Regions from separate parts of the Streptomyces sp. NPDC127100 genome, predicted to be linked through region 2. Evidence: riboswitches for the same ligand, from Rfam matches in the RefSeq annotation. Region 2 holds a riboswitch; each other region holds the start of a gene.
What was found. Region 2 has a riboswitch for cyclic di-AMP ahead of ACFWJB_RS17885 (transglycosylase family protein). Riboswitches for the same ligand answer to the same signal wherever they lie in the genome.
Positions count from the first base shown of each region.

Region 1: linked by a shared signal. The riboswitch ahead of ACFWJB_RS05170 (transglycosylase SLT domain-containing protein) and the one ahead of ACFWJB_RS17885 (transglycosylase family protein) in region 2 are both predicted to bind cyclic di-AMP.
Region 3: linked by a shared signal. The riboswitch ahead of ACFWJB_RS33535 (M23 family metallopeptidase) and the one ahead of ACFWJB_RS17885 (transglycosylase family protein) in region 2 are both predicted to bind cyclic di-AMP.

Region 1 covers NZ_JBHXFL010000003.1:88,973-98,493, forward strand. The annotation lists gene ACFWJB_RS05150 (GNAT family N-acetyltransferase) at 1-977, opposite strand, end outside; gene ACFWJB_RS05155 (HAD family hydrolase) at 1,191-2,000, shown strand; partial or broken gene ACFWJB_RS05160 (IS5 family transposase) at 2,020-2,999, opposite strand; gene ACFWJB_RS05165 (DUF1963 domain-containing protein) at 3,263-4,213, shown strand; gene ACFWJB_RS05170 (transglycosylase SLT domain-containing protein) at 4,340-4,834, opposite strand; cyclic di-AMP (ydaO/yuaA leader) riboswitch at 4,838-5,003, opposite strand; gene ACFWJB_RS05175 (polyprenyl synthetase family protein) at 5,737-6,747, shown strand; gene ACFWJB_RS05180 (outer membrane lipoprotein carrier protein LolA) at 7,008-8,219, shown strand; gene ACFWJB_RS05185 (ATP-binding cassette domain-containing protein) at 8,266-9,249, shown strand; gene ACFWJB_RS05190 (ABC transporter permease) at 9,236-9,521, shown strand, end outside.
Region 2 covers NZ_JBHXFL010000017.1:19,209-28,729, forward strand. The annotation lists gene ACFWJB_RS17875 (cytochrome P450) at 1-1,260, shown strand, start outside; gene ACFWJB_RS17880 (transglycosylase family protein) at 1,404-2,459, shown strand; cyclic di-AMP (ydaO/yuaA leader) riboswitch at 2,637-2,803, shown strand; gene ACFWJB_RS17885 (transglycosylase family protein) at 2,807-3,526, shown strand; gene eno (phosphopyruvate hydratase) at 3,803-5,089, shown strand; gene ACFWJB_RS17895 (septum formation initiator family protein) at 5,213-5,695, shown strand; gene ACFWJB_RS17900 (DUF501 domain-containing protein) at 5,725-6,264, shown strand; gene ACFWJB_RS17905 (exopolyphosphatase) at 6,261-7,202, shown strand; gene ACFWJB_RS17910 (NAD(P)/FAD-dependent oxidoreductase) at 7,621-9,012, shown strand; gene ACFWJB_RS17915 (class I SAM-dependent methyltransferase) at 9,246-9,521, shown strand, end outside.
Region 3 covers NZ_JBHXFL010000066.1:7,450-16,970, reverse strand. The annotation lists gene trmB (tRNA (guanosine(46)-N7)-methyltransferase TrmB) at 1-379, shown strand, start outside; gene ACFWJB_RS33545 (PrsW family intramembrane metalloprotease) at 390-1,706, shown strand; gene ACFWJB_RS33540 (aldo/keto reductase) at 1,776-2,720, opposite strand; gene ACFWJB_RS33535 (M23 family metallopeptidase) at 2,870-3,901, opposite strand; cyclic di-AMP (ydaO/yuaA leader) riboswitch at 3,913-4,068, opposite strand; gene ACFWJB_RS33530 (PP2C family protein-serine/threonine phosphatase) at 4,330-5,523, opposite strand; tRNA gene ACFWJB_RS33525 (tRNA-Met) at 5,685-5,758, opposite strand; gene ACFWJB_RS33520 (dihydrofolate reductase family protein) at 5,811-6,944, opposite strand; gene ACFWJB_RS33515 (hypothetical protein) at 7,355-7,798, shown strand; gene ACFWJB_RS33510 (alpha/beta hydrolase) at 7,808-9,521, shown strand, end outside.

The DNA of each region.
Region 1 (9,521 bases), on a different contig from region 2:
AGCCACTGCAGCGCGGCGCCCGCCCCCGGGCGCGTGGCCGTCCCCTCGTACACGGGCAGTTCGCCGGTCCGCAGCGAGTCCTTGTACTCCGCCGCGCCCCGCCCCATGTCGAGCAGGCCGATGCCCTCGGCGGCGGCGGCCTCGGCCATCCGCAGGTGCAGTACCAGCCCCGGCGAGTACTTCGCGGCCTCCGGGTCGTACGCCGGGAACCAGCAGGCCAGGACCGAGGCCGAGCGCAGCCCGAAGTGGGCGGCGACGGGCCGGCCGCCGGCGTAGAGGACGGACAGCGTGCCCGTGCACTGGGGCGCCCGGGTCCCGGCGAGCCGCCCGACGAGCCGGGTGATCCACTCCTGCGCGAACCGGTCCCGCCGCCCGGTCCTGCGGTACTGCGCCGACTTCCACTCCATGAGCGTGCGCAGCGCGGCCGGTTCGCGCTCGTCGAAGACGAACCGCACGTCGCCGACCTGCCGGCCCAGCCTGCGCTCCTTGGCGAGGGTGGTCTTCAGGAACTTCGGCGACTGGGCGCGCAGCACGTTCTCGTACGCCTCGTAGCCCTTCTCCACGTCGATGACGTAGGTGGTGTGCTCCTCGGCCGCGTACGGCACGAACAGGCCCTGCTCGGCCTCCAGGTTGTCGAAGGCGAGGCTCGACAGGGAGCAGGCCCGCAGCAGTCGGCGGGTGTCCGGGACGAGACCGGGCCGCAGCACCGCGCCCTGGCAGTCCGAGACCCCGAGTCCGATCGCCCGGCCCTGGCCCAGCGGCCCGCGCTCGTGCGGCAGGAAACCGGCGGCCTCACCGCCGTCGTACAGCACCGCGACCCGCGCCCCGGTCCGGACCCGGCCCACGGCGTCGGTGAACTCCGGCTCCATGAACGGATTGCGCGGCGCCCTCGACGCGGCGCGCAGCGCGCGCCAGCGCTCCCGTTCCCCCTCGCCCAGCTCCTCCGGCCTCAGTACACGTACACGTCCGCCGTTCAACCCGACCCCCCGATCAAGTCCCCCCTGGACAGAAGGAAGGTACCCCCGGGGCCGCCGGGAGGGTAGAAGGCGGAGCATGTTGTTGCCAACTGGTGCACAGGCCTTTAACCGCCTTTAGACGATGTTGCGTCAGGTTTCGGACACCTGCGAACGTCCTCGTGCGCAACCGGTCGTGGGTGAGTCGGACAGGTCCGGTGTCCGTATTCTCTGATCATGGACCGCACCGCATATGCCCTCGTCGCCACCGACCTCGACGGAACGCTGCTGCGCGGCGACGACACCGTCTCCGACCGGTCGCTGGCCGCGCTGGAGCGGGTGGCCCGGGCCGGCGCGCGGCACCTGGTGGTCACGGGGCGCCCGGCACCGAGGGTGCGCCCGCTGCTCGACGGGCTGGGCTGCACGGGGCTCGCGGTGTGCGGACAGGGCGCGCAGGTGTACGACGCCGGCGCGCACCGGATGCTGTGGTCGGTCACCCTGGACCGGGAACTGGCGGAGACCGCGCTCGGCAAGATCGAGGCGGAGGTGGGGGAGGTCTACGCCGCGGTCGACCAGGACGGTGTCGACGGACTGACGCTGATCGAGCCGGGCTACCTGATGCCCCACCCGACCCTGCCCGCGGTGCGGGTGGAGCGGCGCGACGAGCTGTGGGGCGCGCCGATCAGCAAGGTGCTGCTGCGCCACCCCGACCTGTCCGACGACGAGCTGGCGGCGACGGCGCGCGCCGTGGTCGGTTCCCTCGCGACGGTCACGATGTCGGGGCCGGGGACGGTGGAGCTCCAGCCGTGCGGTGTCACCAAGGCGACCGGTCTGGCGCTCGCCGCCGAGCACCTGGGCCTGAGCCGGCGCCGGACGATCGCCTTCGGGGACATGCCCAACGACATCCCCATGTTCCACTGGGCGGCCCGCGGGGTCGCCATGGCCGGCGCGCACCCCGAACTGAAGGCGGTCGCGGACGAGGTCACCACGACGAACGAGGACGACGGCGTGGCCGTCGTCCTCGAGCGGATCTTCGGAGCCGGCTAGGGGCTGTGTGATGTCGTGATCACACGGTGTACTTGAGCGAGTCGTCGATCCAGATTATGGAGGCTCGGAGGTGGAGGCCGGCAAGGTAGCTTTCGGGTGACTTGTCGTAGCGGGTGGCGACGCCCCGCCAGGCTTTCAGCTTGTTGATCAGGCGTTCGACAGTGTTCCGTTCCTTGTAGAGGTCGGCGTCGTGGCTGATGGACCGGCCGCCGCGTGAGCCCTTTTTCTTGCGATTTGCGGCCTGGTCCTTCTTCTCCGGGATGACTGCTTTGATGTTGCGTTTTCGCAGGTAGCGGCGGTTTCCGCGCGATGAGTAGGCCTTGTCACCGGCGACTGCGCCAGGTTTGGTGCGGGGACGGCCGACCGGCAGACGGACTCGCACTTTCTCGAGCACGGGGATGAACTGCGGACTGTCCGCGGCCTGCCCGGCGGTCAAGACGAAGGCGAGCGGACGGCATCTGCGGTCCGCCGCGAGATGAATCTTGCTGGTGAGGCCGCCCCGGGACCGGCCGAGCAGGGCTTGCTTCAGACGGAGCTTGTGTCGGCGCCGGATACGCCGGCGCTCGTCCTGTCCGTTCTGTTCCTCCGTACCACCCCTTTTTGCCGGGCTGTCTCCTGCTTGTGCGCAGCCTCCTCCAGGGCCGACATGAGGTGCTTGCTGACGCGGAGCCCCGCGGCGTCATGGTGGGCACGGACCGTAGTGGAGTCCACGCTGACCAGCGATAAATCTGTTTGCTCCGCGCGGGCTGCCTGAGCGATCAGGCCTTCCAGCAGGGCGGTGAACACACCGGCGTCTCGCCAGATGCGGAAACGTCCGTAGACGGTGGCCCATGGGCCGAACTCGGCAGGCATCTCCCGCCACTGACCGCTGGAGCGGAACCGCCAGATCACCCCCTCGAACTGTTCCCGCAAACGCTCCGGATACGGGCCGTACTTACCGATCGGCAGATACGGCTCGATGAACTTCCACTGAGCATCGGTGAGTTGCCTACGCGTCACGACCACAGTCCTACCGGCTTCCACCTCGCGAAGAGCTCAGAACCCGGCAACTAATCACGACAACACACAGGCCCCAGGAGTCGCCGGCGCCGCGCCACCCTCAGGCCGACGATGGTCCGAGGGTGACGCGGCGTGTGGACAGCCTTAGGGGCACCGGCAGTTGGCGACGAGGGCGTTGTCGGAGGGGTGCTCTACCGTGTTGATCAGCATCGGGCTCCGCCCGCACGGTGCCGGTCACCGATCCCTCGTCAGAAAGCGAACTCGTGAGCAACTGGGACAGCACAGTCGGCCCCTCCGGCGATCCCGTGGGGCAGACGTCCCGCAGCAGTGCCTTCCGGGCCTTCGCCCGGCGGCACGGGGTGTCCGACGACGCCATCACCCGCCTGCTGTGGAGCATGGAGCCGGCCGTGTACTTCAAGCAGAAGACGCCGGAGAGCGTCCGGCCCGGCGACCGGGTGATCGGTCACATCGGAGGGGCGCCGGCGCTGCCCCTGGACATGGAGTGGAAGGTGGGCGACATCTTCGTCGCATCCTTCGACCTCGCCGCGGTGCCCCGCACGCTGTTCGACGACGGGCTGCCCCGGGAGGGGCACCTCCTGCTGTTCACCTGGTCGGACGCTGGCGGCGGCAAGGCGCTCTACATACCGCCCGGGACCAAGACGACCGTGCGCCCGGCCCCCGTCCCGAGCGAACTGGACCTGCAGTTCGGGTCCTCCCACATGATGCTGGACCGCTGGACCATGGTCGCCTCCCACAACGACGCATGGGACGCCCACGCCTGGCTCATCGGCGAGGACCACGGGGGCATCTGGGGTGAGCCGGAAGGGGAGGAAGCCGAGTGGCACGCTCGGCTGGAGGCCGCCGTCGAGGAGTACGCCGCCAAGGTCGGCGTCAGACCGGCCATGGACAACAGCACCGACAAGCTGCGGGGAGTGCAGGGGAACATCCACCACAGCTGGGACAAGAGCACAGAGGCGTTCCAGCGCCTGCGGGAGGAGGCGGTCCGCGAACTCAGGGACGCCCCGGAGCGGTTCGACGAGGTCTACGACCGGGCATGGCGGGAGCTGCCCGGACAACCGCTGTTGCACCTCGCGACCTTCAACATGGAGTCGCTCCAGTACGACTGGATGGACGGCGACATCAGCTGGTTGATCAGCCGCGACGACCTTCACGCCAGACGGTTCGACAAGGTCGAGCACTACTGGTTGGGCTGATTTCTGCGGTTCGGCCTGTCCCGGAGGCCTCGTGACCACCGCGTGATCACGACATCACACACCCCCTAGGGCCCGGTCCCGTCGGAGGCCGACGGGACCGGGTCACGGCCGGGTGCGGGGTACGGCTCAGTACGCGCTGAAGACGTTGTCGATCGAGCCGTACCGGTCGGCCGCGTAGTTGCAGGCGGCGGTGATGTTGGCGACCGGGTCGTACGAGTCCCAGGAGGTGCCGGCGACGTGGTACGCCTGGAAGGTCGGGTCGATCACCTGGAGCAGGCCCTTGGACGGGGTGCCGTTGACGGCGTTGATGTCCCAGTTGTTGATGGCGAGCGGGTTGCCGGACGACTCCCGCATGATGTTGCGGTGGATGCCGTCGTACGTCCCGGGGATTCCGTGCTGGGCCATGATGTCCAGCGACTCGCGGATCCAGCCGTCGAGGTTGTCCGGGTACGCCGTGGTCGCCGCGGTGGCGGCGGTGGTCGTGGTGGCCGGCGTGGCGGCGGACGCGGTGGCGGCCCCGACGAGCGGCATGGCGAAGACGGCGGCGCCGGCGCCGGCGAGGGCGAGCTTGCGGCCGAGGCGGGCGGTGCGGGCGTGACGGTTCTGACCGTTGGCAGGCATGTGTGTGTCCCTCTCCTACGCCTGCGAGGTGAGCTGTCGGGTTCGGGCGGGGAGGTGCCCGGCCGTGCCCTGACGGGCACGGCTTCACCCCGAGCCGCTCCGGTGGTGTCCGGTGCGGCGACTTACCTGGGTCCCCCGCTCCTGCCTGCGAGTGTGTCGAGTGGATGACTGTGCGTCGGGGCGGTGGCAGGATTCGGCGTCCGCCCGACAGGCCGGGAACGTATGCGAGAGCACATGTCCGGAACAAGTGCAGGAATCACTCGACGTGCCTCTTGACCTTGATCCGGGCGTTTTGGGGTGCTTGATCCTTTGCGACTGCCAAGGGTCAACTCCCCTACGGGGCAAAGGGGTGGCGGGGTTCGCGGCGCGGGCGCGGGGGACCGCGGGGGCGTGAGCCAACTCACGGGCCTCAACAAGGTCGGCAAAACGGGCATTAGGGCCAACTGGTGGCCAACCGGCCGCCGATGGGGGTCGCTTCGCCGACGGGCGCGGGACGGGCGGCCGGGCCGGGGCTCCGCGCCCTCGGTCGCACCTCGCCGCCGGTGGTCCGTCCCGGTGTCCGCGCGCGCTGCGCGGGCATCCGTTCGGAGAGGGGGGAGGGCGGGAGGGTGCCGAATGGGTGACGTTCCCGGGGTGCGGCCCGTTGGGAGGAATGGTGGGATCTTCGGTGGCGGTTTCCGGCGCGCCGTGTCCCGGTTCGCGCCGTTCTGGTGGCATCGGGCGGTATCTGCTCATATCGCCCGATCAAAAACATACCGCGCATGATCCAATACCGACCGGCCTGTAACGGTGGGCGCTAGCGGTGATCGAAACGTGACCGGATACGCTGACTCGAGTGGTGGCAGCGACCTATCGACAAACCAGGTAATCGCCAGTAGACACCAGCAGACAGGAGACCCCTCGTGACCGTCGTCGGGCCGTTCGGGCTGAGCGTGCGGGACCAGGCTCTGGAAGCCGATGTCCAGACCGGATTGGCGGCCGTCGAGGAAGGGTTGCTTGAGGCAACCAAGAGTGAGGTGCCGTTCATCACGGAGGCCGCCCAGCACCTGGTGCGGGCCGGCGGCAAGCGGTTCCGGCCGCTGCTGGTGATGCTCGCCTCCCGGTTCGGCGACCCCTACGCGCCCGGCATCGTGCCCTCGGCCGTGGTCGTGGAGCTGACCCACCTCGCCACGCTGTACCACGACGACGTGATGGACGAGGCCGCCGTGCGCCGCGGCGTGCCCAGCGCGAACACCCGCTGGGACAACTCGGTGGCGGTCCTCACCGGCGACTTCCTGTTCGCCCGCGCCTCCCAGATCCTCGCCGACCTCGGGCCCGAGGCGGTCCGGGTGCAGGCCCTGGCGTTCGAGCGGCTCGTCACCGGCCAGATCCTGGAGACGGCCGGCCCGCAGGACGGACGGGACCCGGTCGACCACTACCTGGACGTGCTGGGCGGCAAGACGGGGTCGCTGGTGGCGGTCTCCTGCCGGTTCGGCGCGATGATGTCCGGCGCCGACGAGACGGTCGTCGACGTGCTGACCCAGTACGGCGAGCGGCTCGGCGTCGCCTTCCAGCTCGCGGACGACGTCCTGGACATCGCCTCCGACTCCCACGAGTCGGGCAAGACGCCCGGCACGGACCTGCGCGAGGGCATCCCGACCCTCCCGGTGCTGCGGCTGCGCGAGCGGGCGGCCCGGCTGGGGCTGGCCGAGGACGTCGCCCTGTGCGAGCTGCTCGACTCCGACCTGAGCGACGACGCACGGCACGCCGAGGCGCTGCGCCTGCTGCGCGCCCACCCCGCGCTCGAGCAGGCCCGGCGGGACACCGTCCGGTACGCGAAGGACGCCCGGGCGGCGCTGGCCCCGCTGCGGGAGTGCGACGCGAAGGCCGCGCTGATCGAGCTGTGCGACGCGGTGGTGCACCGGGCCGGCTGACCCCGCCCGGCCGTTCCCCGCGCCCTCCCGGCGTGGCGCCCCTGCCCCCTACGGGCCGGGGGAGATGCCGCTCCTCCGTGTCATCCCGCAGGAGTACGCGGAGTTGAGCCCGAGGTCTGACGCTTCTTCCTGACCGATTTGGTCAGATGGACACCACGGAAAAACACCACTCCTCACCGATTCGGGTGAGAATGGCGGCTCACGGGTGAACAGTGCGAGGTCGCGAGACAGCCGCCGCCGACGACGGAGGTAGGGCACACATGGCACCGATCGATTCCGACGACAGCACGACCGCCGGGGAGCGCGAGGAACCGCGCACCGGACGGCGCAGGGCCGCGCGGTACGTCGTCCCGGTCGCGGTGATGGGCGTGGCGGCCGCCACGATCGGGCTCGTCCCCGCGCTCGCCGACTCCGGCGACCCGGACCTGCCGGAGGTGACGGCCCAGCAGCTCATCGAGAGGATCGCCCGGTCGGACGTCCAGCAGCTGTCCGGCACGGTGCGGATCAGCACCGACCTGGGCCTGCCGGACCTCGGCGGCCTGGAGAGCGGCCTGATGTCCGGCATGTCCGGCGGCCCGGGGGAGGGCGCGGGCGACGACGGCTCCGCCGCGGACCCGTCCACCAAGCTCACCGGGCTGGTGACCGGCACCCACACGCTGCGCGTCGCGGCCGACGGCCCCGACCGGCAGAAGCTGTCCCTGCTGGAGGACGCCGCCGAGTACAGCCTGATCCACGACGGCAAGGACGTCTGGGGCTACGACAGCAGGTCCAACGAGGTCTACCACTCCACCGCCGCGGCGGGCGCCGAGCGGCCCGCCGAGAAGGCGCCGGCCACCCCGAAGGACTTCACCGAGCAGGCGCTGAAGGCGGTCGACGACACCACCTCTGTCACCGTCGACGGCACCGCGCAGGTGGCCGGCCGGGACGCCTACCGGCTGGTGATCAAGCCCAGGCAGTCCGGTTCCACGGTCGGAGCGATCAGCGTGGCCGTGGACGCCAGGACCGGCATGCCGCTGAAGTTCACGCTCACCCCGTCCAGCGGCGGCGCCGCCGTCGTGGACGCCGGCTTCACCCAGGTCAGCTTCGCGAAGCCGGACGCGTCGACCTTCGACTTCACCCCGCCCAAGGGCGCGAAGGTCACCGAGGGCGACACGGCGGCCGAGGCGCCCGAGCGGGGCCGGGGGCCCGGCGGCGACCTCGCCGGGGGCCTGGACGGCCTGAAGGTCATCGGCGAGGGCTGGAACTCGGTCGCCGCCTTCGACACCGGCGGCCAGGGTCTGCCCACGGCCTCCGCGGGTGGCGACCTGGGCGGCTTCCTGGGCTCCTTCGGCGACCAGGTCAAGGGCGACTTCGGTTCGGGCACGGTCTTCAAGACCCGCCTGGTCAACGCCCTGATCACGGACGACGGCAAGGTCTACGCCGGCGCGGTCACCAAGGACGCGCTGGTGAAGGCGGCCGACGCCGCGAAGTAGGACCGGACGCCACGGTCCGTACCCGTACGACGAGGAGAGGGAGCCGATGGGTGAGCCGTCCGCCGCGGAGCCGGAGCGTCCGGACCGGGGGAGCGCGGGTGACGCCGTCATCGCCACCCGGGCGCTCACCAAGCGCTACCGCGGCGGGCAACTCGCCGTCGACGGCCTGGACCTGACCGTCCCGGCGGGCAGCGTCTTCGGCTTCCTCGGCCCCAACGGCTCCGGCAAGACCACCACCATCCGCATGCTGATGGGCCTGATCGAGCCGACCTCGGGCACGGCACGGGTGCTGGGCCGGCCCGTGCCGCGCGCTGCCCGTGCCGTACTGCCCCAGGTCGGCGCCCTCATCGAGGGCCCCGCCCTGTACGGCTTCCTCTCCGGCCGCGACAACCTCCTGCGCTACGACGCCGCCGACCCCACCACCGACCCGCGCACCCGGCGCGAGCGCGTCGGGGCGGCGCTGGACCGGGTGGGCCTCGCGGCCGCCGCGGGCAAGAAGGCGAAGGCGTACTCGCTCGGCATGAAGCAGCGCCTCGGCCTGGCGGCGGCGCTGCTCCAGCCGCGCCGCCTGCTGGTGCTGGACGAGCCCACCAACGGGCTCGACCCCCAGGGCATGCGCGAGATCCGCACCCTCGTGCGCGAGCTGGCCTCCGACGGCACGACCGTCTTCCTCTCCTCCCACCTGCTGGACGAGATCGAGCAGGTGTGCACGCACGCCGCGGTGATGGCGCGGGGCCGGCTGATCACGCAGGGCGCGGTGGCCGACCTGGCGGCCGGGGCGCGCGGCCGGCTGGTGGTGACCACGCCGGACACGGGAGAGGCGGCACGGGTGCTGAAGGAGCGGGGCGCCGGGGACGTGGCCGTCGCCGAGGACCGGGTGACGGCGGAGCCGCCGGGCGGCGACCTCGCCGACCTGAACGCCGCGCTGGTCGCGGCCGGCGTGCGCGTCCGCGGGTTCGGAGTGGAACGGGCCTCCCTGGAGGACGCGTTCGTGGCGCTGACGGGGGAGGGCTTCGATGTCGCGGGCTGAGGCGTCACCGGCCGGGGCGGCACGGCCCGACGGAGCGGTGGGCGGGAGCACGGACGTGGACGTGGACGCGGGCGTCGTGCGCGCGCCGCGCCGCCTGTGGACCCTCGGACTGCTGCGCAGCGAGCTGCTGACCACCTTCCGGCGCTGGCGCACCCTCGCCCTGCTGGGCGTGCTGGCCGCGGTGCCGGTCCTGGTGGGGATCGCCGTGAGGATCGAGACGGGCGACGGCTCGTCGTTCGGCGGCGGAGGCCGGGGCGGCGGGGGCGACGGAC
Region 2 (9,521 bases):
TGGGAGTTCGCCAGTAATCCCTACCCGGCGTACGCCTGGCTGCGCGAGCATGCTCCGGTGCACCGGACGACGCTGCCCAGCGGCGTGGAGGCGTGGCTGGTCACCCGGTACGCCGACGCCCGGCAGGCCCTCGCCGACCAGCGGCTGTCCAAGAACCCGGCACACCACGACGAGCCCGCGCACGCAAAGGGGAAGACCGGCATTCCGGGCGAGCGCAAGGCCGAGCTGATGACGCATCTGCTCAACATCGACCCGCCGGACCACACCAGGCTGCGCCGACTGGTCAGCAAGGCGTTCACGCCCCGGCGCGTCGCCGAGTTCGCGCCGCGGGTGCAGGAGCTCGCCGACGGCCTGATCGACCGGTTCGCAGCCACCGGCTCCGCCGACCTCATCCACGAGTTCGCCTTCCCGCTGCCCATCTACGCCATCTGCGACCTGCTCGGCGTCCCCCGCGAGGACCAGGACGACTTCCGGGACTGGGCGGGCATGATGATCCGTCACGGCGGCGGTCCCCGGGGCGGTGTCGCCCGCTCGGTGAAGAAGATGCGGGGCTACCTGGCCGATCTCATCCACCGCAAGCGCGCCGCGCTGCCGGCCGAGCCGGGCCCCGGCGAGGACCTCATCTCCGGTCTCATCCGCTCCTCCGACCACGGCGAGCACCTCACCGAGAACGAGGCCGCGGCGATGGCCTTCATCCTTTTGTTCGCCGGATTCGAGACCACGGTCAACCTGGTCGGCAACGGCACGTACGCCCTGCTCACCCACCCCGGTGAGCGGGCCCGGCTGCAGCACTCCCTTGCCGCCGGCGACCGCGGCCTGCTGGAGACCGGCGTCGAGGAGCTGCTCCGCTACGACGGTCCGGTGGAGCTGGCCACCTGGCGCTTCGCCACCCGGGCGCTCACCATCGGCGGGCAGGAGATCGCCGCCGGCGATCCCGTCCTCGTCGTCCTGGCCGCCGCCGACCGGGATCCGAAGCGGTTCACGGACCCGGACACCCTCGACCTCTCCCGCCGGGACAGCCAGCACCTCGGGTACGGACACGGCATCCACTACTGCCTCGGCGCGCCGCTCGCCCGGCTCGAGGGGCAGACCGCGCTCGCCACACTCCTCACCCGCCTTCCGGACCTGGCCCTCGCCGCGGATCCGGCCGATCTGCGGTGGCGCGGCGGGCTCATCATGCGGGGACTGCGTACCCTCCCGGTGTCGTTCACACCGGTCCCGCCGCGGCCCGGGAGCAGTCCGTCGCCACCGCAAACATGACACGCGCTCAACTCTGTGATCTTCACGTGATCTGCGCGGCATGAACTTGTGACAAGCGATCATCTGCCTATACCTTCACGGATCAGCGTGGCGCCGAGCCTCACTCGCCGCGCCGTCCCCGCTGTCTCGTGAAAGGTCGTCGCATGCTCTCCGGGAACGGTCGTCACCGTCGCCCCCGCCAGGCTCCCGCCCTGGTCGTCGCTGCAGGAGTGACCGGCTCCGCCATCGCGATCCCGCTGCTGGGGGCCACCGGCGCCCACGCGGCCGACGGAACGAACTGGGACCGGGTCGCCGAGTGCGAGACGGGCGGCGCCTGGAGCCAGAACGGTGGCAACGGGTACTACGGCGGCCTCCAGCTCTCCCAGGACGTCTGGGAGCGGTACGGCGGCCTGGGCTACGCGTCGAGCGCCGACCAGGCGAGCCGTTCGCAGCAGATCGCCGTCGCCGAGAAGGTGCTCGCGGACCAGGGCATCGCCGCCTGGCCGACCTGCGGCCTGCTCGCGGGTCTGGGCAACGACTCGGGCAGCGTGACCGACGGCACCCGGGGCTCGGATGACGGGGCGTCGACGCGCAAGGACGGAACGGACGGATCGGGCGCGTCCGGCTCGTCCGGTCTGACCGATTCCACCAAGTCCGCCCCTGAATCGTCCGCTTCGGCGACTCCCTCTCCGTCCCGGTCCCAGTCCCAGCCCTCGTCGCCGTCCGCGTCGGCCACGCCTGACGTCGCGTCGAGCGCGGGGGACGAAACGGCCAAGTCCGACACGTCCTCCGCGTCCGGCGCTCCGGCGGCCGGTGGCGCGCGGGGGTCCGGTGGGGTGGACGCCACCGCATCGAGCGGTGACGAGTCGGACAAGTCGGGGCAGAGCGGCGCCGCTTCGGCGGGCACCGGTACCGACGAGTCCTCGACCGGCCGGCATCGCGGCGGCAGCGCCGAGGAGGGCGCGGCGGACGGCCGCGCCGCGGAGTCGTCCGGGCGGCACGCCTCGCGCGGCGAGGACGCCGCCCGCGGTCTCACGGACGGTTCGTACACCGTCCGTTCCGGGGACAGTCTGTGGGGCATCGCCGACTCCCTTGACCTCAGCGGCGGATGGCGCTCCCTGTACGACGGCAACAAGGACGTCGTGGGTGCCGACCCGGACCACATCCTGCCCGGTCAGACGCTCACGGTCGTGGGCGAACCGGGCGAAAACCAGCGGTAGTTCGCGTCATGGTTCGCGGCTGTATGTCCGTTTTGGATCACGTGAGATATAGGTCTCAGAAGCCGTGATCGTCTTTGAAAATCCGCGGAGCGCGTGTCTACGGTCGTGACCGCTCGCCATCGCGGGCCCCGGCCGTCGCAACGCCGAATCCTGCCAGCGGCGGTACGGGAACAGTCGTCGCGTCAAGCGCCGCAGGCAGGAGCGGGGGACCCAAGGTAAGTGCCGCACCGGGCAGTTCGGCCGGAGCGGCTAGGGGTGGAGCCGAGTCCCGTGAGGGACCCGGCCGGGCAACTCAACCGGCCCGAACCCGACAGCTCACCTCGCAGGCGTCGGTGAGGGGATCAACCATGCTGTTTTCCGGCAAGGGCAAGCACCGTCGTCCGTTCAAGGCCACCCGGGTCATCGCCGTCGCCGGTGTCACCGGTGCGGCCGTCGCCGCCCCGCTGATGGCGGCCGGCAACGCCTCCGCCGCCACCGCCTCCGAGTGGGACACCGTCGCCCAGTGCGAGTCCGGCGGCAATTGGTCCATCAACACCGGCAACGGTTACTACGGCGGTCTGCAGTTCTCGGCGTCCACCTGGGCCGCCTACGGCGGCACGCAGTACGCCTCGACCGCCGACCAGGCGAGCAAGGCGCAGCAGATAGCGGTCGCCGAGAAGGTGCTCGCGAGCCAGGGCAAGGGTGCCTGGCCGGTCTGCGGCACCGGCCTGTCGAGCGCCGCGTACACCGGTGGCTCCGCCGAGAGCCAGGACAGCGGCTCCTCGCAGTCCTCCAGCGGCTCCACGGCCGAGCGCTCCACCGAGCAGAAGGCCTCCCGCTCCTCGGAGCGTCCGGCCGCCGAGAAGCAGGCCGAGCCGAAGGCCGAGAAGAAGACCGTCACCACCCCGACCGGCAAGAAGGTCGAGAAGGGTGACGGCGAGTACAAGGTCGTCAAGGGCGACACGCTCAGCTCGATCGCCGCGGAGCACCACGTCAAGGGCGGCTGGGCGAAGCTGTTCGACCTGAACGACGACATCGTCGACGAGGCCGACCTCATCTACCCGGGCCAGCAGCTGCACCTCAAGTAGGCGGCGGCCCGCCCCTGCTCCCGCCCCGGTGCGTGTTCCCCCGTACGCACCGGGGCGGGTTTTTTCACGCCCGCGGAGCCGGGGGACGGTCCGGGCGGGCCCAGTTTCCGTGAACCGCCTTTGTTCCGTTCGGAAACAATTTACTCTCGGTTCTGTCCATCGGGTGGGCGACCGGCTGGCCGATCGCCCGGAGCCGGTTAGGCTCGTCCCGCAGAGCCGCTGCGGTCCTGCGGACCCGCGTCACACCGAAGCGTCACATTGAAGAAGGAGATGCTCGTGCCGTCCATCGACGTCGTCGTAGCCCGGGAAATCCTGGACTCCCGAGGCAACCCCACGGTCGAGGTCGAGGTCGGCCTCGACGACGGCAGCACGGGGCGTGCCGCCGTTCCGTCCGGCGCCTCCACCGGTGCCTTCGAGGCCATCGAGCTCCGTGACGGCGACCCCAACCGCTACCAGGGCAAGGGTGTCGAGAAGGCCGTCCTCGCCGTCATCGAGCAGATCGGCCCGGAGCTGGTCGGCTACGACGCCACCGAGCAGCGCCTGATCGACCAGGCCATGTTCGACCTGGACGCCACCGACAACAAGGGCTCGCTGGGCGCCAACGCCATCCTCGGCGTCTCCCTCGCCGTCGCGCACGCCGCCTCCGAGGCCAGCGACCTGCCGCTGTTCCGCTACCTGGGCGGCCCGAACGCGCACCTGCTGCCGGTGCCGATGATGAACATCCTGAACGGCGGCTCGCACGCCGACTCCAACGTGGACATCCAGGAGTTCATGATCGCCCCGATCGGCGCGGAGTCCTTCTCCGAGGCGCTGCGCTGGGGCACCGAGGTCTACCACACCCTCAAGAAGGTGCTGAAGGGCAAGGGCCTGGCCACCGGCCTCGGCGACGAGGGCGGCTTCGCCCCGAACCTCGGCTCCAACCGCGAGGCCCTCGACCTCATCCTCGAGGCCATCAAGGAGGCCGGCTACACCCCGGGCGAGCAGATCGCGCTCGCGCTCGACGTGGCCGCGTCCGAGTTCTACAAGGACGGCTCCTACACCTTCGAGGGCAAGGAGCGCTCGGCCGCCGAGATGACCGAGTACTACGCCGAGCTGGTCGAGGCGTACCCGCTGGTCTCCATCGAGGACCCGCTGTTCGAGGACGACTGGGAGGGCTGGAAGACCATCACCGACAAGCTCGGTGACAAGGTCCAGCTCGTCGGCGACGACCTGTTCGTCACCAACCCCGAGCGCCTGGCCCGCGGCATCGAGGACGGCGCCGCCAACGCCCTGCTGGTCAAGGTCAACCAGATCGGCTCGCTGACCGAGACCCTGGACGCCGTGGAGCTGGCCCAGCGCAACGGCTTCAAGTGCATGATGTCCCACCGCTCCGGCGAGACCGAGGACGTCACCATCGCCGACCTGGCCGTCGCGACCAACTGCGGCCAGATCAAGACCGGCGCCCCGGCCCGCTCCGAGCGCGTCGCCAAGTACAACCAGCTGCTGCGCATCGAGGAGATCCTCGACGACGCCGCGGTGTACGCCGGCCGCAGCGCCTTCCCGCGGTTCCGCTCCGCGAACTAGCCGGCACGGCAGGGGCTGAGCGTCACCCCCTGCGGGCAGCGTCGTACGTACGTCCCCGTACTCGGTCCCGTACCGTGTGCGGGGACGTACGCGTACAGCGACCATGAAGGCGGAGGCGGAGACATGGCGGTGAAGGACCGGGACCGTTTCTCCACCGCGACCAGGATCCGGATCATCGGGGAACAGACCGCGGCCCGGGTCTATCGCTCGCAGACGAAGCGCCAGGCCCGCCGCTCCCGCCTGACCGGCCGGGCGGCGCTGCTCGCGATGGTGCTGTGCTCGCTCGTCGTGGCGCTCGCCTACCCGATACGGCAGTACGTCGCCCAGCGCGCGGAGATCGCCGACCTGCGCGAGGAGCAGGCGCGGACCCGTCAGCGGGTCGAGGACCTGCGCGACCTCAAGGCGCGCTGGCAGGACGACGCCTACGCCGAGCAGCAGATCCGGCTTCGGCTGCACTACGTGATGCCGGGGGAGACGGGCTTCGTCGTCGTCGACCCGCACGCGGCCGAGCAGTCGCACGCCGACGTCGGGGCGGCCGACCGTCCCTGGTACCGGAACGTGTGGGACGGGGTCGACAAGGCCGACGCCGCCGCCCACCGGCAGTGACTCAACAGGAAGACCAGCAGAAGACAGTCATGCAGACTCCCCCGCCGACCACCCCGCGCACCGAGCCCACCGACGCGGACGTGGAGGCCTTCAAGCAGCAGCTCGGGCGTCCTCCGCGCGGCCTGCGCGCCATCGCGCACCGCTGCCCCTGCGGACAGCCGGACGTCGTGGAGACGGCGCCGCGGCTGCCCGACGGCACGCCGTTCCCCACGCTGTACTACCTGACGTGCCCGAAGGCGGCCTCCGCGATCGGCACGCTGGAGGCGAACGGGGTCATGAAGGAGATGACCGAGCGGCTGGCCTCCGACCCGGAGCTGGCCGACGCCTACCGGGCGGCGCACGAGGACTACGTCCGGCGGCGCGACGAGATCGAGGAGCTGACCGGCTTCCCGAGCGCGGGCGGCATGCCGGACCGGGTGAAGTGCCTGCACGTGCTGGTCGCCCACTCGCTGGCGGCCGGCCCGGGTGTCAACCCGCTGGGCGACGAGGCGATCGCGATGCTGCCCGAGTGGTGGCGCAAGGGGCCGTGCGTGACGGTCTCCGAGACCTGCGGGGAGGACGGCAAGTGACGCGAGTCGCCGCCATCGACTGCGGTACGAACTCCATCCGGCTGCTGGTGGCCGACGCGGACCCGGCGACGGGCGAGCTGACCGACCTGGACCGCCGCATGACCATCGTGCGGCTCGGGCAGGGCGTCGACCGCACCGGGCGGCTGGCGCCCGAGGCGCTGGAGCGGACCTTCGCCGCCTGCCGCGAGTACGCCGCGGTCATCAAGGAGCACGGCGCCGAGCGGCTGCGGTTCGTGGCCACCTCCGCCTCCCGCGACGCGGAGAACCGGGACGAGTTCGTGCAGGGGGTGCTGGACATCCTCGGCGTGGAGCCGGAGGTCATCTCCGGCGACCAGGAGGCCGAGTTCTCCTTCACGGGGGCGACGAAGGAGCTGACCGGCCGCGCGGACCTGGCCCGGCCCTACCTGGTCGTGGACATCGGCGGCGGCTCGACCGAGTTCGTCGTCGGCGACGACCACGTGCGGGCCGCCCGCTCCGTGGACGTCGGCTGCGTCCGGATGACGGAGCGGCACCTGGTCCGCGACGGCGTGGTGACCGACCCGCCGTCCGAGGAGCAGATCGCGGCCATACGGGCCGACGTCGAGGCGGCCCTGGACGAGGCCGGCCGGTCCGTGCCGCTGGACGAGGCGCGCACGCTGGTCGGCCTCGCGGGCTCCGTCACGACCGTGTCGGCGATCGCGCAGGAGCTGCCGGAGTACGACTCGGCGGCCATCCACCACTCCCGCATCTCGCGCGACCGGGTCCGCGGGATCACCGACTGGCTGCTGCGCTCCACCCACGCCGAACGCGCCGCGGTGCCCTCGATGCACCCGGGCCGGGTCGACGTGATCGCGGCCGGGGCGCTGGTGCTCCTGGCGATCATGGAGCGGACGGGCGCGGAGGAGGTCGTCGTGAGCGAGCACGACATCCTCGACGGCATCGCGTGGTCGGTGGCATAGGTGTCCGCGGTGGCTCTCTGAGCAGGCCGGACAACGTTTGAGCGCGCCCCGGGGGCCCCGTGAGGGGCCCCGGCGACATCTCGTCGGCAAAGTTCGTGAAGTTCTTCACAAGGATTTCGGTCCCGGCGGACGAGGAAAGGCCGCCCGTTGACCCTTTTGGGGGTTCAACTGCCCTTTGAACGTGTTCAGGACGGGGTCGCGAGAGGGCCCCGGAGAGGGTGCGCAGGGGGCCGGTCCACCGCCCTCGGAGGCGCGGAGTGGCAGCTCACGCGGCATTGACAACGGGACGCACTACACGCCGGTTCCTCGTCGCGCCATGATCTCCGTCACGTGGGTCGCGGATGGTAGCACAAGGGCTGCCGAAGCTTGTGAAGGGGCGCACGAACCACCCCCCTGGAGCGGGTGGATACTCGATGCCATGAGCACCACGGAGCGTCCCAGGATCCTCGTAGTAGGCGGTGGGTACGTAGGCCTGTACGCAGCTCGACGCATCCAGAAGAAGATGCGTTACGGCGAGGCGACCGTCACCGTCGTCGACCCGCGGTCGTACATGACCTACCAGCCCTTCCTCCCCGAAGCCGCCGCCGGCAACATCTCCCCGCGGCACGTCGTCGTCCCCCTGCGACGCGTGCTTCCGAAGGCGGAGGTCCTCACCGGCCGGGTCACCACCATCGACCAGGACCGCAAGGTCGCCACGATCGCCCCGCTGGTGGGCGAGGCGTACGAGCTGCCCTTCGACTACCTGGTCATCGCCATGGGCGCGGTCTCCCGCACCTTCCCGATCCCCGGCCTCGCCGAACAGGGCATCGGCATGAAGGGCATCGAGGAGTCCATCGGGCTGCGCAACCACGTCCTGGAGCAGCTCGACAAGGCCGACTCCACCACCGACGAGGAGATCCGCCGCAAGGCGCTCACCTTCGTCTTCATCGGCGGCGGCTTCGCCGGCGCGGAGACCATCGGTGAGGTCGAGGACATGGCCCGCGACGCGGCCAAGTACTACAAGAACGTGTCCCGCGAGGACATGCGCTTCATCCTCGTCGACGCCGCCGACAAGATCCTCCCCGAGGTCGGCCCGAAGCTCGGCCAGTACGGCAAGGAGCACCTCGAGGGCCGCGGTGTCGAGGTCTACCTGTCCACCTCCATGGACTCCTGCGTCGACGGCCACGTGGTGCTGAAGAACGGCCTCGAGGTCGACTCCAGCACGATCGTGTGGACGGCCGGCGTCAAGCCGAACCCGGCCCTGTCCCGCTTCGGTCTGCCGCTCGGCCCCCGCGGTCACGTCGACTGCCAGCCGACCCTCCAGGTCACCGGCACCGACTACATCTGGGCCGCGGGCGACAACGCCCAGGTCCCGGACCTCGTCGGCCGCAAGGCGGGCAACGAGAACGCCTGGTGCCCGCCGAACGCCCAGCACGCGCTGCGCCAGGCCAGGGTCCTCGGCGACAACGTGGTCTCCGGCATGCGGGGCTTCCCGCAGAAGGAGTACAGCCACGCCAACAAGGGCGCGGTGGCGGGTCTCGGCCTGCACAAGGGCGTCGCGATGATCGTCATGGGCAAGATGAAGATCAAGCTCAAGGGACGTCTCGCCTGGTACATGCACCGCGGATACCACGGTCTCGCGATGCCGACCTGGAACCGCAAGATCCGCGTCTTCGCGGACTGGACCCTCGGCATGTTCCTCAAGCGCGAGGTCGTCTCCCTCGGCGCGATCGAGACCCCGCGCGAGGAGTTCTACGAGGCCGCCAAGCCGGCCCCGGCCGCGCCGAAGGCCGAGAAGCCGGCGGAGAAGACCGAGGCCAAGGCCTCCTGACCCCCGGTCCGCCGCACAAGTAGTCCGAGCTCCCCGAAGGGGCCGCCCGCCATCCGTGGTGCGGGCGGCCCCTTCGGCGTGCCGTGCCGCGCCGTTGCGCCGTCAGGCCCACAAAGCGTGGTGTGTACAAGTATTTTGCTCAGTCGTAACGCGTGCCGGGGACTGTGCGCCGGGGTGACAGGTGTTTACGTGGTGTCAGGACATTCCGGGATCGCTTGTCACGGAGGTACGCCATGGCTGATGCCGCGCTGCGGCTGCAGAACCTCTTCGAGCAGTTGCTGGGAACGCCGCTTCCGGTGCGCGTTCGGGCCTGGGACGGCTCGCAGGCGGGACCGCCGGGCGCGCCGACCCTCGTCGTCCGCAACCGCAGGGCGCTGCGCCGCCTGCTGTTCAAGCCGGGCGAGCTGGGGCTGGCCCGGGCCTGGGTGGCCGGGGACCTCGACATCGAGGGAGACCTCTACGCCACCCTCGACCTGCTCGCCGGCCTCGTCTGGGAACGCGGCGAGGAC
Region 3 (9,521 bases), on a different contig from region 2:
CCTCGCCGGACTGCGCGTCTACTTCCCCGACCCCTGGCCGAAGAAGCGGCACCACAAGCGCCGCCTGATCCAGCCGGAGTTCCTGACCCTGGCCGCGTCCCGCCTCGCGCCCGGCGGCGTCGTGCACTGCGCCACCGACTGGGAGCCGTACGCGGAGCAGATGCTCGAGGTCCTCACCGCGCACCCCGACTTCGAGAACACCGTGCCCGGCGGCGGCTTCGCGCCGCGTCCCGACCACCGGCCGCAGACCCGTTTCGAGGGCCAGGGACTGGAGAAGGGACATGTGGTGAACGACTTGCTCTTCCGCCGCGTCCAGCCCTCCGTGCCCGACCGCGGGCAGCACGGCGAACAGCACGAGGAGCAGCCTCCCACCGGTTAGGGTCCATGCCGTGGCCACCAGTCCCCCGTATCCGACGCGTCCGCCCACGCAGCCCCGCACGCGTCCGCACTGGTGGCAGCGCACCTGGGTGCGTTACGGCGCCCCGGCCGTCCTGCTCGCGCTCGCCGGCGCGGTGATCCTGGCCCTGGTGCGCGAACAGACCGGTACGCAAGGGTTCCTGGTGGGGCTGGGGCTGGCGGTCTTTCCGGTACCGCTGCTCGTGGCCGCCTTCCGCTGGCTGGACCGGGTCGACCCCGGCCCCTGGCGGAACCTGCTGTTCTCCTTCGCCTGGGGCGCCTGCGCGGCGGCACTGATAGCGATCGTCGCCAACAGCTTCGCGACCAGGTGGATAGCGACGGCCACCGCCGACCCCGGCGGCGCGGACACCCTGGGCGCCACGGTGATAGCGCCGGTCGTGGAGGAGTCCGCCAAGGCCGCGGCGGTGCTGCTGGTCTTCCTCTACCGCAGACGGCACTTCACCGGCATCATCGACGGCTTCGTCATAGCCGGTGTCACCGCCACGGGCTTCGCCTTCACCGAGAACATCCTCTACCTGGGCACCGCCTTCGGCACCGACCAGCTCACCGGCGACCGGGGCTTCGCCTCGGTGACCGCGGCGACCTTCTTCGTCCGGGTCGTCATGTCGCCCTTCGCCCACCCGCTGTTCACCGTGCTCACCGGCGTCGGCTTCGGCGCCGCCGCGCTCTCCCCCGGCCACCGGCGCCTGCGGCGCGTGCTGCTCCCCCTGTCCGGCCTGCTGCTCGCGATGGGCACGCACGCGCTGTGGAACGGCTCGGCCTCGCTCGGCGAGTACGGCTTCTTCGCCGTGTACGCCGCTTTCATGGTGCCGGCCTTCGGGCTGCTGACCTGGCTCGCGGTGTGGACCCGGCAGCGCGAACTGGGCGCCGTGCGGGCCGAGCTGCCCGTCTACGCCGTGGCCGGCTGGCTGACGCCGGCCGAGCCGTTCGCGCTCGGCTCGATGCGGGCGCGCCGCATCGCCCGGCAGTACGCCCGCCGTCACGCCGGGAAGCCCGCCGCGCGGACGGTGGCGGAGTACGCGGCGTACGCGACCTCGCTGGCGTCCCTGCGGCACCGGGGGCTCCGGGGCCGGGCGGGCGCCGACTACGTCGTACGGGAACGGGAGTTGCTGACCGAGCTGTGGCGTCGGCGGGAGGTGGCGCGCCCGGCACTGGACCACGCGGCCCGTGCCACGGCGCCGCCGCTCCCGGTGGCCGTGCCCCCGTGGCCGGCGTACGGGACTTACGGCGCGTACGGCGCGTACGGCGGCCACGCGGCGCACACGGCACCCGCCCCGTACGCCGCGTAGGCCCATGCCCCCGGCACCGCGTACCCGTACCGGTCGTAGCGGCGGCTGAGCGGTCCCCGGGCGGGTGCCTCAGGCGGACGCCTCCGTCAGCCCGCGCACCTCGGCCTCCGTCAGCTCCAGCTCCGCCACGCCCAGCAGCGCCGGAAGCTGCTCGACCGTCCGCGCGGAGGCGATCGGCGCGGCCACCGTCGGCCGGGCCGCCAGCCAGGCCAGGGCCACCGTGGCGACCGGCACGCCGTGGGCCTCGGCGATCTCGTCCAGGGCGGTGAGCACCCGCCGGCCGCGCTCGCTCTCCAGGTGCTTGGCGGCACCGCCCGCCCGGGGGCTGTCGACGGTCGTCCCGGGCCGGTACTTGCCCGTGAGGAAGCCGGCCGCGAGGGCGTAGTACGGCACGGCGGCGAGACCGGCCCGCTCGGCGACGTCGCGCAGCCCGCCCTCGTACGTGTCGCGCGAGACCAGGTTGTAGTGGGGCTGGAGGGCCACGTACCGGGCGAGGCCCTCGCGGTCGGAGAACTCCAGGGACGCCGAGAGCCGCTCGGCGGTGATGTTGGAGGCGGCGATGTACCGGACCTTGCCCGCGCGCACCAGTTCGTCGAGCGCGCCGATGATCTCCTCGACCGGCACCTCGGGCTTGTCGAAGTGGGTGTAGTAGAGGTCGATGTGGTCGGTGCCCAGGCGGCGCAGCGAGGCGTCGGCCGCGGCCTTGATGTTGGCGGCGGACAGGCCGGGGTACTCCGGGTGCTGGCTGACCTTGGTTGCGATGACGAGGTCGGCGCGGTTGCCGCGCGCCGCGAGCCACTTGCCGATGAGGGTCTCGGACTCGCCGCCGCTGTTGCCGTCGACCCACGCGGAGTAGGAGTCGGCGGTGTCGACGAAGTTGCCGCCGGCGGCGGTGTAGGCGTCGAGGACGGCGAAGGAGGTGTCCTGGTCGGCGGTCCAGCCGAAGACGTTGCCGCCCAGGGAGAGCGGGAAGACCTCGAGGTCGGAGGAGCCGAGCTTGCGCAGAGAAGTCATGTAGGGCGACAACAAGCGCCCCGGAACCGGTCATTCCAGCGCGACGCAAAGTTCGCGCAAACCGGCAGCCCTGACGTCGGGGGGTCGCCGTCAGGACTGCCGGGATCCGGAGGTGGGTGTCGTGGGCGCCGCTGACGGACGCCCCGGTCTCAGAGGCTGAGGCCCTTGCCCTGCAGCCAGGCCGCCGGGTCGACGCCGCCCTCGGCACCGCCGACGTGTACCTCGAAGTGGAGGTGCGGTCCGGTGACGTTGCCGGTGGCGCCCACGCGGCCGATGACGTCCCCGGTGCTGACCTTCTGGCCGACTCCGACGCTGATCGACGACTGGTGGCAGAACCACAGCTCGGTGCCGTCGTCCAGGGTCAGGATGGTGCGGTAGCCGTAGGAACCGGCCCAGCCCGCCTCGGTGATCGTGCCCGAGTGGACGGCCTTGACGAGGGTACCCGTGGGCGCGGCGAAGTCGAGGCCGGTGTGGTGGCCGGAGGACCACATGGAACCGGCCTGACCGAAGGTGGAGGTGATCGTGTACGAGGAGGTCGGCAGGGTGAACTGCTTGGCCAGCTCGGCGAGCCGCTCGGCCTCGGCCTTCTTCGCGGCCTCCTCCTCCGCCTTCTTCTTGGCGGCGGCGGCCTTGGCCTCGGCCTCCTTCTCCGCCTTGGCGGCGGCCTCGGCGGCCTGCTTCTCGGCGGCGGCCGCGGCCTCGGCGGCGGCCTTGTCCTCCACTTGGACCTGCTGCTGCTCGGCCTGCTGCATGATGCGCGCCCGCAGGACCTCACCGGCGTCGGTGGTGCCCTCGGCGGTGTCGCCGGCCGTCACGCCGATGCCGCTGAGCGGGGTGGCGGAGCCCTCGGGCTCCGGCTCGTCGTCGGAGATCAGCGAGCCGACGTTCGGCAGATCGGGCATCGAGATCGACACCGGCGGCTTGCCGGTCTGGGCGCTGGCCATGCCGCCCGCTCCGACGGCCGCGATGACGCCGACGCCGAGGACGGTGGAGCTGCGGGCGAGTCCGCCGCGCTGCTTGGCGACGCGGTGCCGGCCGCGCACGGGACGGATGGACTCCGCGGTGGGGTTCCACTCCTCCCAGGGGCCCTCTTCGGCGCGGTGGCCGTCGTAGCCGAAGGATGCGGTGTCGTGCGTGCTCGGCACGAACGGGGCCTCGGGGGCAGGCCGGTTGGACGCCACGTGGGCGTACTCCTTTCCTTCCTTCCGCCTACCGGGTTAGCTGACGGGTTCGGAGCAGGAAGGTCTCCTACGCGCGTATACGTGCCGTGTCTCCACGGCGGCATACGCCCGATTCACCCCAAGTGGTGGTTCCCCGGTTCCCTCACGGGATTCGGCGCGTGCGCACGGAGCCGCCTTCTGTGACGGCTGGGACGACCGCGCTGCGTTATCGAACGTTAATAGACGCGAGGCGCCGATTCCAAGCCGTTCCTCTTGATCGTTAAGGGATCGGGCCCGGACGTACACCCCATGAAGGGCCAAATGCGGTCCAGTTGACCGCCCCTCAGGCCGAAAGATCACCACACACGTTCCTGATGGTGTGTCAGTTGTTATGCGGAGGGCGCTCACTTCGTCACCCCCCGTGACTCTGTTCGATGTGGTCGTCCGGCTCAGTGCCGGTGCACGGCGAGCAGGGCCATGTCGTCCGCCATGCCGCCCCCGGAGTGCCGTCGCACCTCGTCGGCGAGGGTGTCGAGCAGGTGCGCCGGGCGCCGGAAGACCCGGCCGGTCAGCCGGGCGTGGGGATCGTAGAAGCGGCCGTGGGCGTCGCGGGCCTCCGACAGCCCGTCGGTGTACAGCAGCAGCGTGGCACCGCCGGGGAAGCCGGTCGGCACCGCCCGGTCGGGCCACACCCCCAGCTCCCCCATCCCGAGCGGCAGTGCGGACTCCGTGGCCTGCACCGGGTGCACGGTGCCGTCGGGGTGCAGCAGCAGGGGCGGCGGATGGCCGCGGTTGACGACGCGGACGACCCCCTCGCCGTGCGGGAGTTCGGCGAGGACGGCGGTGGTGAACCCCTCGAAGGCGTCCAGCCCGTCGCGCCGGGCCCCCTCGCGCGCCAGCGCCCGCTCCAGCCGCTGCGCGACCGCCTCCAGCGTCGCCTCCTGCTCGGCGGCCTCCCGGAAGGCGCCGATCACCACGGCGACGGCGGCCACCGCGCCCATGCCCTTGCCGCGCACGTCGCCGACGATGAGCCGCACGCCGCGCGCGCTGTCCTGCACCGCGTACAGGTCGCCGCCGATGAAGGCGCCGGCCTGCGCCGCCTCGTAGCGGGCGGCGATCTCGAAGCCGCCGATCCGCCCGGCGGGCTCGGGCAGCACGGCGCGCTGGGCGGCCTCGGCGATCTCGCGGGCGGAGGCGAGCCGTTCGTCGGTGCGGCGGACGAAGGCGTTCACGAAGACGGCGAGGCCGGCGACCGTCGCGATGGTGATCAGCTCGGTGAGCGAGTCCACGTAGTGGATGACGCCCTTGCTCAGCTGGAGCCCGACGACGGCGGCGACCACGGCGAGGCCGGTGAGGGCGGTGCCGCGCCGCGAGTAGACGGGCGCCGCGACCAGGGGCGCGGCCGTGTAGAGGGGACCCGCGGTGAAGTACCGGGGGGTGAAGAGGTCGTACAGGATGGCCACGACGATGAGCAGGACGGGGAGCAGGCGCACGAGGGCCCGGCCGTACGGGGTCCGCCGCCGCTCCCGCGCGACGGGCGGCGCGGGCACCGGGCCGAGGCCGGGATCGGGCACGGGGTCGCCGGGCAGCCGACCCCCGGCCCCGGCATACGGGCCCTCGCCGTCCACCTCACCTGGCCGCACCACTCGTCTCCCGCCGCCCCTGCACGTCCACGCCGCTTGCCGTCCCGTCCTCCAGGTTTCCCGGAGGAGGGGCGGGGAGCGAGCCGTGCGGGCCGGCCGGGTGACGGAGGCGGACACACCGAAGGCCGGAATCCTTGAGGATTCCGGCCTTCGGCCTTGAGTAGCGGGGACAGGATTTGAACCTGCGACCTCTGGGTTATGAGCCCAGCGAGCTACCGAGCTGCTCCACCCCGCGTCGTTGTGTCACCAGTGTACGTCATGTCGGGGGTGGAACGCACACGCGTTCCTCAGTGGCCCGCCAGGTGACGGTTCGGGCCCTTCGCCGCCGCCTCGAACTCCGGCAGCAGGACGACGACGGCGCCCCCGTCGGTGAGCACCCCGCTGCCGTCGGCGCCCGACACGAAGGTGTCCGGCTCGCTCCAGGCCGTGACCACGCGGCGCACCCCGGCGTCGAGGATCAGCCGGGCGCAGGGGGCCGGCCGGGAGGAACGGCGGGCGCACGGTTCCAGGCTGCTGTACACCGTCGCGGTCGCGAGCCGCGGATCGGACGGGTCGACCTTGGCGAGGGCGGCCTCCTCGGCGTGCACGACCGGGTCCCCGCCCTCCCGGGAATGGCCGCGCGCGAGCTCCGTGCCGTCGGCGGCGACGACCACGGCACCCACGCTGAACGCCGTGCCGGACGGCGGGCACAGCTCGGCCAGCTCGCAGGCGAGCGCCAGCCAGTGCCGGTCGGCGGCGGACACCCGGCCGGCGGAGCCCGGGGCGGTCGGCCGGTACCGCATGAGCACGACGTCCTCGATCCGCCGCGTCTCCACCAGCCTGAGCCGCCCGCGCTGGTAGTCGCCGGGCCCGAACAGCCGGGGGGCCTCCGGGTCCCCGACGAACACCGGGGCGAGGACGAGCTGCAGCTCGTCGGCGAGCCCCTGCCGCACCAGGCTGCTGTGTACGGTCCCCCCGCCCTCCACCATCAGCCGCCGCACACCCCGCCGGTCGTGCAGGTACTCCAGCGCCGCGCGCCATTCGAGCGTGTCCCCGAGCGGCACGACGTCGGCGGCGATGCCGAGCGCGTGGGCCCGCCGGGCGCCCTCGTCGGTGGTCAGCAGGACCTTGTCCCCGCCGGTGTGCCAGAAGGCCGCCGCCGGGTCCAGCTCGCCCGACCCGCTGACCGTGACCTTCAGCGGGTACTCCGGCTTCCCCGCGGCGACCCGGGCGGCCCGTCGCCCGGACGCGTTGACCAGCAGCCGCGGGTTGTCGGCCCGGATCGTGCCGGCGCCGACCAGGATCGCGTCGACGGACGCCCGCACCTCGTCGACCCGGTCGAAGTCGGCCGGGGAGGACAGCAGGAGCCGCTCGGGACCGGTGTCGTCCAGGTAGCCGTCGAGTGACACGGCGGCGGAGAGCAGGACGTACGGGAGGGACATGGGCGTACTCCGGTGAGGGCGGGCGGACGGGCTTGCGGGAGCGTGGCCGCGTGCCCGCCTGGGGCGCCGGTACGGGCGACTGCTACGGCTTGGGCCTTGAGCGTCCGGCCCATCTGCCAGGTGGGAGGCCTTCTTCGACGATAGCTGCCCTTCAGCGCTGGACTGGTTCATGGTGCGGCTCATGAGCACGCTCCCGGATCGCCGGCCATGGATCGTCCGCCGCCTTCTCGCGTCCGTCCCACCTCTTTTCTGGGCGCGATTCGCCTGAGTACCCGTACTCAGACGCGCTGGTGGCCGACACTGATGTCCGGTGAGATGACAGGTCATTACCGTACGGACCCGACCACCATCATCAAGCGGTCGTATCGACGTACACGTCCACTCGACAGCGCACAACAGGGGGGCCACTCATGGCATGGGACGAATGGGAGCGGTTAAAGGCCGCAGCGGCCGAACGCAACAGCGCACAGATGCAGCTGAACCAGCTACCTGCTGAGCAGAGCGGCGGCACGGGCGACCTCATCTCGAACAAACCGGCCTGGACCAAGAGCGGCACGGACATCGGCTCGCTGCGTGAGGACATCAGCAAGGCCACAGCAAAACTCGAGGACGGCCAAACCGGACTCGGCAGCGACACCGGCTGCCTGACCGCTGCCGCCCAGAAGGACGTCTACGACTCCTGGGATACCTACGTCACCAAGGTCAGCGGGCGCTGCGGGAAGCTCTCGGGTCTGCTGGTGAAGGCGGGCAACGACCAACTGAAGACGGACCAGTCGGTCGAAGCCGAGATCACCAAGCTCGTGGTGGCGTACGCGGACACGTCGGCTGTCGGTGGCCAGGACAAGGGGCGGTGACCGGACGCCATGGACCTCGCGACGTTCAAGGCGCTCAAACCGACCGAGTACTCCGAAGCGGCAGACGGTTACCGCAGCACCGCCGACATGGCGAGCGCGGTCAAGGACCGCATCGACAACCAGATAGCAGTGGCCATGAGGAACCAGCTGAAGGGCAAGGCCGCCACCGCGGCGGGCACGCAGCTGGGTGGACTGAGCCAGAACTTCCACTACATACAGACGCAGTGCGGCCTCATCAGCACCGCTCTCGAAGCGTTCTCCTACGAGATGGAAGCGGCCAAGCGAAAACTCGATACAGCCCTGGAGAACGCCAAGGCGGCCAACCTCACCGTGAACTCCGACGGATCGGTCTCCTACCCGCCCGGTGGCGCGAAAGGCGAGGACGGCAAGACCCCCGACGGCGGCACGGTGAACGGCCTGACGGACAGCACCGCCTCCGCCGTCGGTCGGCAGGCGGCCAACTTCGACCCCAACCCCCACCACCGCCTCGCCCAGGACTGCGCCGACCTGATCGCCACCGCCCTCAAGGAGGCGACCGAGGCGGACGGGAAATGGGCACCCAAGCTCCGGGCACTCAAGGCGGACGACGACCTCACCGTCTCCGACGCGGACTGGTCCGACGCCCACTCGGACATGGCCGGTGTGCGCGAGGCGGGCAAGAAGTACCTCGACACCCTGCCGCAGCCCCCGAAGGAGGGCAGCGCCGAGGACAACGCGGAGTGGTGGAAATCGCTCAGCCCCGAAGAGCAGAGCGCATGGATTTCTGCCAATCCCAAAACCGTGGGAGAACTGAACGGGCTTCCGTCCGCAATCCGAGACGAGGCCAACCGGATCGTTTTTGATGAGACGCGTGCACAACTTCGCATGGAGTTGAACTCGATACCCAAGCCTCCCGCCAACGAATGGACTTGGATCACCTCAGGTCCCTACCCGTCCAAGGTGCACACCGACGAATGGATGGACTGGCACAGAGAGTACGGGGATCGCTCCAAGCAGCTGAACCAGACCCTGAAAGGCATGGGCTACATCCAAGACCGCTTTGACAGGACCGGCGTAAGGGGCCTGCCCGAGGCATACCTGCTCGGATTCGATCCCAAAGGGCTCGGCGACGGCAAGGTCATCATCGCCAATGGAAATCCGGACACGGCCGACCATGTGGCTGTCTATGTGCCTGGAACGTACGCCGGCCTCGAGAAGATCGGGGAAGGCGGAGATCACGGGGACATCGGCCGCGGGGAGAAACTGTGGACAGAGAGCAGTGCGCTCTCACCGGGCCAGAACATTTCCACGATCACCTGGCTCGACTACAACGCTCCAGATAATATCGTCCCCCAAGCGACCAGCGGAAAATATGCCGAAGAAGGTGGTCCGCGCCTGTACGACTTCCTCCAAGGAAATAGGGAAGCCCACGAGAACGCGTCAGGAAGCACCGCCCACACCACGGTTATCGGTCACAGTTATGGAAGCACGGTTGTCGGCGTATCGGCACAGACCGGAAGCTGGAAGGATCCTGAGGCCGTCGACGACTACATCTTCGCAGGGAGCCCTGGCGTCCAAGCGGACCATGCAGCCGACCTGGGGGCAGGGGCGGATCACGTGTGGGCGATGGGTGGGCCAGGGGACGATCAGGTCGTCCGCCAGGGTGGTCGCCTGATGGGGCTTGGCGACAACCTGACTATTCCCACCGACGAATCGTTCGGCGGGAACATCATGAAAAGCGACT